2 regions of the Streptomyces bathyalis genome follow, and region 2 is predicted to be linked to the other one. Evidence: riboswitches for the same ligand, from Rfam matches in the RefSeq annotation. Region 2 holds a riboswitch; the other holds the start of a gene.
What was found. A riboswitch is a leader RNA that binds a small molecule or an ion and turns the genes downstream of it on or off. The one in region 2 is predicted to bind S-adenosylmethionine.

Region 1 (5,048 bases), 1.6 Mb from region 2:
GTCCCGTACGTGGAGTTGATCTCGTCCGCGACGCGCGAGACCTCGCTCATGTAGTCGCGGTAGACGGCCAGGTCCTGACGCGACGGGTAGGCCAGAGCGAGGTGCACGACGCGCCCGTGCCACTCGGGACGGTCCGCGAGCAGACGGCCGTAGGCGTGCAGTCCGCGCACGATGTTCTTGGACAGCTCGGTGCGGTCGACCCGTACGATCGCGCGGCGCGGCCGCCCGTCCTCGTCGCTGCCGATCTCCTCGCGCAGCATGGCGATCCGTTCCTCGACGTCGTCCCGCCCCGCGCGCGCCCGCAGGAACTCCGCGTCCGCGCCGAGCCCGTGCACCCCGAGGCGGGTGGTCCGGCCGTCGCAGACGACCTCGAGCTCGCCCGTCGACTCGTCCTCCCCGACCGCCGCGCCCAGCACGTCCACGCAGCAGTCGGCGAATCCGCGCGCCCACCGCCGTGTGAGGAACGCGGCGCGGTCGGTGCCCAGGATTCCGCGCAGGACCTGCCGCGCGACGGCGTCGGGCAGCATCCGGTAGTAGTCCGGCGGCGCCCACGGCGTGTGCGAGAAGTGCCCGATGCGCAGATCGGGGCGGCGCTCGCGGAGCAGCCCGGGCACCAGCGTCAGGTGGTAGTCCTGCACCAGCACCGTCGCGCCCTCCGCCGCCTCCTCCGCAAGGGCGTCGGCGAAGGCCGCGTTGTAGCGCTCGTACGACGCCCACTGCCGCTCGAACTCCGCGCCGAAGGACGGCTCCAGAGGCGTCTGGTAGAGCATGTGGTGGACGAACCAGAGCACGGAGTTGGCGATGCCGTTGTAGGCGTCGGTGAAGGTGTCCTCGGGGATGTCCAGCATCCGTACGGTCTGACCACCGGTGTCGGCCGGGTCGGGCCTGCCGCCCGAGCGGCGCACCGCCTCCCTGTCGCCCTCACCGAGAGCGGCGCACACCCAGACGGCGTTGCCGCCTGAGCCGCCGGCGCCTTCCGTCGCGATGGCCGAGAGTCCCGAGACGAGTCCGCCTCCGCCGCGCTTCGCGGAGAGCACTCCTCCCCCAGAGCCTCCGGCCTGGGTGGTGCCCCCGGTGACGGAATATGAGACGGGACCCCTGTTCGACGCGACCAGTACGTCCGCCAGGGCCTGCTGGGGTGCGCGTTCGACGACCATGGCCCGAGCCTAGCCGCGGCCGGATCCACGCAAACGTGACGCGCTGCGCGCTCCCGGCGGCCCCGCCTACGCGGCCCGCCGCTCCGTGTACTCCGCGATCTCACGCATCGGTGGACGCTCCACCGTGTCGACCGCGTGGCTGCGCGGGGCGAACCCGCCGGGGCCCGCTTCGCCCCGCTCGAACTGCGTCAGCGTCGGCCTGACGAGGTGGCTGCCACGCGCCAGACGGAGCTGTGCGGTGTGGTGGATCGCGGCGGCCATGCGGCCGAGCGCCTGCCCGTCCTGGTTCCGGTGCCGCCGCACGCCGACGTCGACCTGCGCGAGTGCGTCGAGGCCCACCGTGTGCAACGAATCGATGAGCAGGCCCAGTTCGACGCCGTAGCCGACGGGGAAGGGCAGCTGTTCCAGCAGCGTGCGCCGCGCCGCGTACTCTCCGCCGAGCGGCTGCACGAACCCCGCGAGCCGCGGCCAGTGGAGATTCAGCAGCGGGCGTGCGACGAGCTCGGTGACCCGTCCGCCACCCGCCGGGTCGTCGCCGAGCGGCCGGTCGTACATCGCCTTGACCAGCCGCAGCCGGGGGTCGGTGAGCAGCGGCCCCACGACGCCGGAGACGAAGTCGGCGGAGAAGTTCTCCAGGTCGGCGTCCGCGAAGCAGACGATGTCGCCGCTCGTCACCAGCAGCGAACGCCACAGCACCTCACCCTTGCCGGGCAGCGCGGGCAGCCTCGGGAGCACCTCGTCCCTGTGCACGACCCGCGCGCCGGCGTCGGCGGCGACCTCTGCCGTACGGTCCGTGGAACCGGAGTCCAGCACCACCAGCTCGTCCACGAGCGACGGGGCCCCGGCCATCAGCTCGCGCCGGATCACCGACACGATGCGGCCGACGGTCCGCTCCTCGTTCAGCGCGGGCAGCACGACGCTCACCCGCGAGCCGGTGGCCCGCTTCGCCGCCAGCAGCTCCGTCATGGGACGGTCGGCGCACGAGTACGACCGGCGCGCCAGCCACTGTTCGACTTCCTCCAGCACGCGGCCACTCCCTGTGATCCATCTCGCGGTACGGACGCCTGTCTCAACCACCAGGCCTGTCGGTTACAGTCTTGAACAACGCGGACGGCGATCGCATGCCGGGTCCCGGCCCGGCGCTCTCGGCCACCGCCGACAACTTCACACCGCTCATCCAGAGGGGCAGAGGGAACGGCCCGTTGAAGCCCCGGCAACCCTCCAGCCGGTCTCGCAGCACGAGTAATGACATCGCGAGGCTCCCGGCTCGGGAAGGTGCCAATTCCGTCTCGTGGCGAGATACGTCACGGGGAAGATGAGGAGAAAGGGCCTCGCCGAATCATGGCTGTTCAAGCTGCCGCCAGCACGACCGCCGACAAGGCCGGAGCCGGCGCCTCGCTCGGCCCCGCAGCTGCACTTTCCTGCCGCGAGTGCGGGGAGCGCATCCCGCTCGGTCCGGTCTTCGCCTGTGAGGCGTGTTTCGGGCCGCTGGAGATCGCATACGAGTTCCCCGGCGGCGACCCAGCGGCGCTTCGTGAACGCATCGAGGCCGGTCCGGACAACATCTGGCGGTACGCGCCGCTGCTGCCGGTGCCCGCCGACGTCGCCACGAAGCCCAACATCAACCCCGGCTTCACCAAGCTCGTCAAGGCCGACAGGCTCGCCCGCGAGCTCGGCGTCACGGGCTCCCTGCACATCAAGGACGACTCCGGCAACCCGACGCACTCGTTCAAGGACCGCGTCGTGGCCATCGCCGTGGAGGCCGCCCGTGCCTTCGGCTTCACCACCCTCTCCTGCTCCTCGACCGGCAACCTCGCGGGCGCCGTCGGTGCCGCGGCAGCCCGTGCGGGCCTTCGCTCGTGCGTGTTCATCCCGCACGACCTGGAGCAGGGGAAGGTCGTCATGGCGGCGGTCTACGGTGGCGAACTGGTCGGCATCGAGGGCAACTACGACGACGTGAACCGTTTCTGCTCCGAGCTGATCGGCGACCCCGCGGGCGAGGGCTGGGGCTTCGTCAACGTCAATCTGCGCCCGTACTACGCCGAGGGCTCCAAGACCCTCGCGTACGAGATCTGCGAGCAGCTGGGCTGGCGGCTGCCGGACCAGCTCGTGGTTCCCATCGCCTCCGGCTCGCAGCTCACGAAGATCGACAAGGGCCTCAAGGAGCTGATCGCCCTCGGCCTCGTCGAGGACAAGCCGTACAAGATCTTCGGTGCGCAGGCGGAGGGCTGCTCCCCGGTCTCCCGCGCGTTCAAGGACGGGCACGACGTCGTGCGCCCGGTCCGCCCGGAGACGATCGCCAAGTCGCTGGCCATCGGCAACCCCGCCGACGGCCCCTACGTGCTGGACATCGCGCGCCGTACCGGCGGTGCGGTGGAGGACGTCGACGACCAGCGGATCGTCGACGCGATCAAGCTCCTCGCGCGGACCGAGGGGATCTTCGCCGAGACCGCGGGCGGCGTAACCGTCGGCGTCACGAGGAAACTGATCGAGGAGGGCCGGCTCGACCCGTCCCTCACCACCGTCGTCCTCAACACGGGCGACGGCCTGAAGACCCTGGATGCGGTGGCTCCCACCACCGGGCCGACCGCCGTCATCCGTCCCAACCTGGATTCCTTCCGAGAGGCTGGTCTCGCATCATGAGCGTGAACGTCCGTATCCCGACCATCCTGCGCACTTACACCGGCGGGCAGGCGGAGGTGAGCGCCGAGGGTGCGACCCTCTCCGAGGTGCTGACCGATCTTGAGAACAACCACACCGGCATCGGTGCGCGGGTGCTCGACGACTCGGGCAACCTGCGCCGATTCGTCAACGTCTACGTGAACGACGACGACGTCCGCTTCGAGCAGGGCCTTCAGACGCCGACGCCGGACGGTGCCGGTGTGTCCATCATTCCCGCGGTTGCGGGGGGCTGCTGAGGTCTCGTGAGAGGTCGGTGAAGGCCCCCTGAGCCGGGCTCCGATTCCCCTACTGTCGAACCGCCTTCTCCGGGAACGCCGAACGAAACGGAGGGGGCGGTTCCGCGTGTGGGGACGCGATAGGGTTGCGCCCAATCCCACCCCAGAGACTCACCCGGCATGTGCCGGGAGCATGTGAGAACGCGACAAGTTGTGCCCGAATTCGGGGCGGCAATTGTCGTGTTGGCACGCTATGCCCGGCCATGCTTGCCCCGCTTCTCCGCATATTGCGGGCTTTTGGGCCCTCGGTCGGTGCTCAGATTTCTCGTCTTCGCGACCTGTTGCAGAGGGCGTCCGTGCAGATACATTCAGCCGCGGTCGACGCCTTCCGGTGTAAGCCTCCGCACATCTGCGGGGCCGTACCGGAGGTGAGGTCTGACCCGGGTCCGCGAAGTGCGGGCTCGTGCAAGGGCCAGTAATAGGGGAGTTAGGGATGGCTCAGGGCACCGTCAAGTGGTTCAACGCGGAGAAGGGATACGGCTTCATCGCGGTCGACGGTGGTGCGGACGTGTTCGTGCACTACAGCGCGATCCAGATGGACGGCTACCGCACCCTGGACGAAGGACAGCGGGTCGAGTTCGAGATCTCGCAGGGTCAGAAGGGGCCGCAGGCGGACATGGTCCGTGTGACTGCCTGAGCACCCGCAACACTGCGCAGAGCTGCAACAGCCGTAGCAACAGCCGTAAGAGGGGCCGTACCTCGTGAAGAGGTGCGGCCCCTCTTCGCTGTTCGGACTTCTCCTCCCGCGGCCGGCCCGGCCGGGCGCGTGCCCGGCGGTGCACCGCGGGACGTTCCCGGACCGATCGGTTGCGTCGGCCCCGGCCCGGTGTGATGTCCTGGGGGCGCTTGCACTCGCAGGGGTCGAGTGCTAATCATTGCGTTAGCACTCTCCGAGTGAGAGTGACAGACAAGGACCGGGTCGGTGAGGCTCGTT
Region 2 (5,048 bases):
CGTCGGCACCTACATGTCGATGTTCCTCTTCGGCGGAGAGTTCCCCGGGCACGATTTCGTCGCGCGGTTCTTCTCGGTCCACGTGCTGCTGCTGCCGGGGATCATGCTGGGCCTGCTCGTGGCGCATCTGATCCTGGTCTTCTATCACAAGCACACGCAGTTCGCCGGTCCCGGCCGTACGAACAAGAACGTGGTCGGAATGCCGCTGCTGCCGGTCTACATGGCCAAGGCAGGAGGCTTCTTCTTCCTCGTCTTCGGCGTCATCTCCGCCATCTCCGCGGCCTTCACCGTCAACCCGATCTGGGTGCTCGGCCCGTACAGGCCGGATCAGGTGTCGACCAATGCGCAGCCCGACTGGTACATGGGCTTCTCCGAGGGGCTGATCCGCATCATGCCCGGCTGGGAGATCCATCTGTGGGGCCACACGCTTGTGATGGGCGTCTTCATCCCGCTGATGGTCTTCCCGCTGGTGCTGGCGGCGATCGCCGTCTATCCGTTCATCGAGTCGTGGGTGACGGGCGACAAACGCGAGCATCACATCGCCGACCGGCCCCGCAACGCCCCGACACGTACGGCCTTCGGCGCGGCCTGGATCGCCTGGTACACGGTGATGCTGATCGGCGGCGGCAACGACCTGGTGGCAACGCACTTCGACCTGTCGATCAACTCGATCACATGGTTCGTGCGGATCGCCTTCTTCGTGGTGCCGGTGGTCGTCTTCTTCATCACCCGGCGCGCGTGTCTCGGGCTCCAGCGCCGCGACAAGGAGAAGGTGCTGCACGGTCGCGAGTCCGGCATCATCAAGCGGCTCCCGCACGGCGAGTTCATCGAGGTGCACGAGCAGCTCTCCCAGGAGCAGCTGCACACGCTCACCTCGCACGAGCAGCACAAGCCGTACGAGGTCGGCCCGGAGACGGACGAGAACGGCGTCCAGCGGAAGGTCGGCCGCGGGCAGAAGCTGCGCGCCCGGCTCTCCAAGGGCTACTACGGCGAGCAGGCGCAGATCCCCAAGCCGACCGCCGAGGAGTACCAGGAGCTCACGAGCGGCCACGGCCACCACTGAGCCTCCAGCGGCGCCGCCGGGTGCGGGCCGCGCAGCCACGGACGAGGGGCCGGGCTTCCCGAGGGGGAGCCCGGCCCCTCGCGCACGTCCGCGTCCGGCTCGACGACCGGTGCCGCAACGCCGGCCCCGACCCGCGCGCGCCGAACGGAGGTCCTGGCCGGGGACGGGTGCCGCTAGGGTGGGGACTGGCCGGGCCCTGATGCCGGGCCGTCCCCCACGCCGTACTCCCGCATGCCGGCCGCCGGTGCACCCGGTGATCCGGGCCGGGCCACGGGTGCGTGGGCCCCAGCCGAATCGATGACCTCAGGAGGGATCATGAGTGCCGTTCCATCTTCCGGCTCTCCCGCCCCCGGAGCCTCTGGCCTGGGAGGTACCTCAGGAGGTCCGAAAACCTGGCCGGACGTACTGACATCGCTGCTCGCCGGTGAGGATCTCAGCGCCGACGCCACCGCGTGGGCGATGGACAACATCATGCGCGGCGAGGCCACCGACGCGCAGATCGCCGGTTTCGCGGTGGCGCTGCGGGCCAAGGGCGAGACGGTGGGGGAGATCTCGGGTCTCGTACGGGCGATGTACGCGCACGCGAACGTGATCGAGGTGCCGGGCCCGACCGTCGACATCGTCGGTACGGGCGGCGACAGGGCCCGTACGGTCAACATCTCCACGATGTCCGCGATCGTCGTCGCCGGGTGCGGTGCCAAGGTCGTCAAGCACGGCAACCGTGCCGCCTCCAGCGCGAGCGGTGCCACGGACGTGCTGGAAAAGCTGGGCGTCAATCTGGAGTTGAGCCCGCAGCGCGTGGCCGAGGTGGCCTCGGAGGCGGGGATCACATTCTGCTTCGCCGTGAAGTTCCACCCGTCGTTGCGCCATGTGGCCAACGCGCGGGGCGAGTTGGGCATCCCCACCTCGTTCAACTTCCTCGGCCCGCTGACGAACCCCGCACGTGTACGGGCTCAGGCGACGGGGGTCGCCAATCCCCGCATGGCGCCCATCATGGCCGGCGTGCTGGCCGAACGCGGCTCGTCCGCCCTTGTCTTCCGCGGCGACGACGGGCTGGACGAGCTGACGACCACCGCCACGTCCACGGTGTGGGTCGTACGGGACGGGGCGGTGCGCGAGGAGTCCTTCGACCCGCGTGACGTCGGCCTCGACATCGTGCCCGTCGAAGCGCTGCGCGGCGCCGACGCCGCCTACAACGCCGATGTGGCCCGCGCTCTGCTGGACGGCGAGCACGGCCCCGTGCGGGACGCCGTGCTGCTCAACTCCGCCGCGGCACTCGTCGCTCTCGAACCGGGAGACGCCCCGCTGACGGAGCAGATCCGCGTGGCGATGGGCAGGGCGGCCGAGTCGGTCGACAGCGGCGCCGCGCGTGCCGCGCTGGACCGCTGGGTGACTGCCAGCCATATGTGACACCGGAGTGCCGCTGAGTCTCCGCCCCCTGGGCCCCGGTCCAGGGGGCGCCCGCACGTCCGTCCGGGATACGGACTAGGTGGCGGAGCCCGCGGCACGGTGTGCCATACTTCCCGCCAGGTCACGAGCGACAGCGATCAAGGCCCCGGCCCGCTGTCCGGCAACCCTCCTTCCGTGGTGGGGTGCCCCGGGTGATGACCGGGCCGTACGACAGCAGGGTCGTGCGGCAAGCACGGATCCCTCTTCCCCTGCCTTCGGCGGGGAGGCGTATGCCCAGGGGTCCCCGGCATTCGAGGGAGACTTCGCATGAGCCTGCTCATCGCGTCCGCCACCGACCGTCCCGCGCCGGCCCGCGAGGCCGTTCCGGAGCCCACGTCCGTCACCGCCCCCGCCCCTGCCCCCGCCTCCGCGCCCCTGCCGGTGCTGGGCCTGGATGTGCGCGCGCCGCTCGCGACGGGCGGTGAACTCCCTTACGCCGCACTGGACTACGCCGCGAGCGCGCCCGTGCTGCGCAGCGTGTGGGAGGACGTCGCCGCGTACGCCCCGTACTACGGCAGCGTGCACCGTGGCGCCGGCTACCTCTCCCAGCACTCCACCGCCGTCTTCGAGCGGAGCCGCGCCACCGTGGCGCGCTTCCTCGGCTGCCGCAGCACGGACCAGGTCGTCTTCACCCGCTCCACCACGGATTCGCTCAACCTGCTGGCGTCGGCGCTGCCTGAGGGCACGCGTGTATTCGTCTTCGAGACGGAGCACCACGCGTCGCTCCTCCCGTGGCAGGCGGCCGGTGCGCGGACAGTCCTCCTGGACGCACCGCGCTCGGCCGGACAGGCCGTCGGGACGCTGGAGCGTGCGCTGGCAGCGGCGCCCGAAGGCCCGAAGCTGGTCTGCGTGACGGGTGCGTCCAACGTCACGGGCGAGATCTGGCCCGTACGCCGGCTGGCCGCCGCGGCGCACCGGTACGGAGCCCGGATCGTGCTGGACGCGGCGCAACTCGTACCGCACCGCCCCGTGCACATCGGCGAACTGGACGTCGACTGGGTGGCGTTCTCCGGGCACAAGCTGTACGCGCCGTTCGGGGCCGGGGTGCTGGCGGGCCGTTCCGACTGGCTGGACGCCGCCGAGCCCTACCTGGCCGGCGGCGGGGCCAGCCGCAAGGTCGCGCGGGACGCGGACGGCGGCGTCGAGGTGGAGTGGCAGAACGGACCGGCCCGTCACGAGGCCGGGTCGCCGAATGTGATCGGCGCGTACTCCATTGCCTCCGCCTGCGAGGCGCTCACCGGTGCGGGGTTCCCGGAACTGGCCGCGCGCGAGGGGGAGTTGACCACGAAGCTGCTGGCGGGCCTGTCGGAGCTGCCCGGAGTGAAGGTGCTCTCGCTCTTCGGCGTGGACGACGAGAGCGCGCCGTCCGATGCCAGGGCAGAGGCGGAGCGCAGGGTCGGCGTCGTCTCCTTCGTCATCGAGGGCTGGAGCAGCGCGCACGTCGCCGCCGCCCTCTCCGCCGAGTACGGCATCGGTGTACGCGACGGCCTCTTCTGCGCGCATCCGCTGGTGCGCGCGCTGCTGGGCGCCCGGAGCGAGGACCCCGGCGAGTGCGGTGCGCCCGAGGGACGCTCGCTGAACGCCGTACGGGTGAGCATCGGCGCGGGGACACCGGAGGAGCACGTGGAGAGGTTCGTACGGGCCGTGCGCGAACTCGTACGTGACGGCGCCCGTCTGCGCTACCGCACGGAGGACGGGCGCTGCGTTCCGGAGACCGGCACCCTCCCGGAGACGGGCACCCTCCCGGAGACCGCCGCCCGGGGTGTGCTCAGCGCCTGAGTGCCGTCAGGGCCGTCCGGTGCGGCCCCGGGGCGCGCGCCGCAAGCGGGGCCGCGCCCTCAGGCGTCCAGGCCGATGGCGAAGGCCGACTCCAGGTCGTGCTGCGAGTAGGTGCGGAAGGCGATGTGGGTCTCCGTGGAGAGCACGCCCGGCACCTTGCTGATCCGGCCGGGAATGACGTCCGCCAGGTCGTCGTGCCTGGCCACACGCACCATCGCGATCAGATCGTGAGCACCGGTGACCGAGTAGACCTCGCTGACGCCCTCGAGCGCCGCGATCTGCTCGGCGATCTCGGGGATGCGTTCGGGGCTGGTCTTGAGGAGCACGATCGAGGTGATCACGGTGTGGACTCTCCCTGGGTCGCCGGAGCGGGCGTGCCCACTGTAGCCGTACGGAAACGGCGGAAACGCGCCCATGCGTAGAGGAAGCCGAGGGTGAATCCGACCACATGGGCGAGGTAGGCCACGCCCGGTCCGTCGGTGTCCCCGCGGGCCGCGATCCACTGCAGGGCGAGCCAGAAGACGAGCACCACCCAGGCGGGGAATCGCAGCGGCAGGAAGTAGAGGAACGGGAAGAGGCTGGTGACCCGTGCCCTCGGATGGAGGTAGAGGAACGCCCCCAGCACGCCCGAGACCGCGCCGGACGCCCCGACCAGGGTCTCCCCCGACTGGCTGTGCGCCGCCGCGTAGCAGAGCATGGCGATGTAGCCGACGCTCACATAGCAGACGGCGAAGCGCAGGCGGCCCATGAGCATCTC

Region 1: linked by a shared signal. The riboswitch ahead of thrC (threonine synthase) and the one ahead of G4Z16_RS25960 (aminotransferase class V-fold PLP-dependent enzyme) in region 2 are both predicted to bind S-adenosylmethionine.

Annotation. Positions count from the first base shown of each region.
Region 1 covers NZ_CP048882.1:4,397,328-4,402,375, forward strand. The annotation lists gene G4Z16_RS19165 (alpha,alpha-trehalose-phosphate synthase (UDP-forming)) at 1-1,157, opposite strand, end outside; gene G4Z16_RS19170 (glucosyl-3-phosphoglycerate synthase) at 1,224-2,183, opposite strand; SAM riboswitch class I at 2,328-2,479, shown strand; gene thrC (threonine synthase) at 2,499-3,800, shown strand; gene G4Z16_RS19180 (MoaD/ThiS family protein) at 3,797-4,075, shown strand; gene G4Z16_RS19185 (cold-shock protein) at 4,548-4,751, shown strand.
Region 2 covers NZ_CP048882.1:5,997,724-6,002,771, forward strand. The annotation lists gene qcrB (cytochrome bc1 complex cytochrome b subunit) at 1-1,063, shown strand, start outside; gene trpD (anthranilate phosphoribosyltransferase) at 1,379-2,473, shown strand; SAM riboswitch class IV at 2,593-2,712, shown strand; gene G4Z16_RS25960 (aminotransferase class V-fold PLP-dependent enzyme) at 2,780-4,291, shown strand; gene G4Z16_RS25965 (Lrp/AsnC family transcriptional regulator) at 4,351-4,632, opposite strand; gene G4Z16_RS25970 (rhomboid family intramembrane serine protease) at 4,629-5,048, opposite strand, start outside.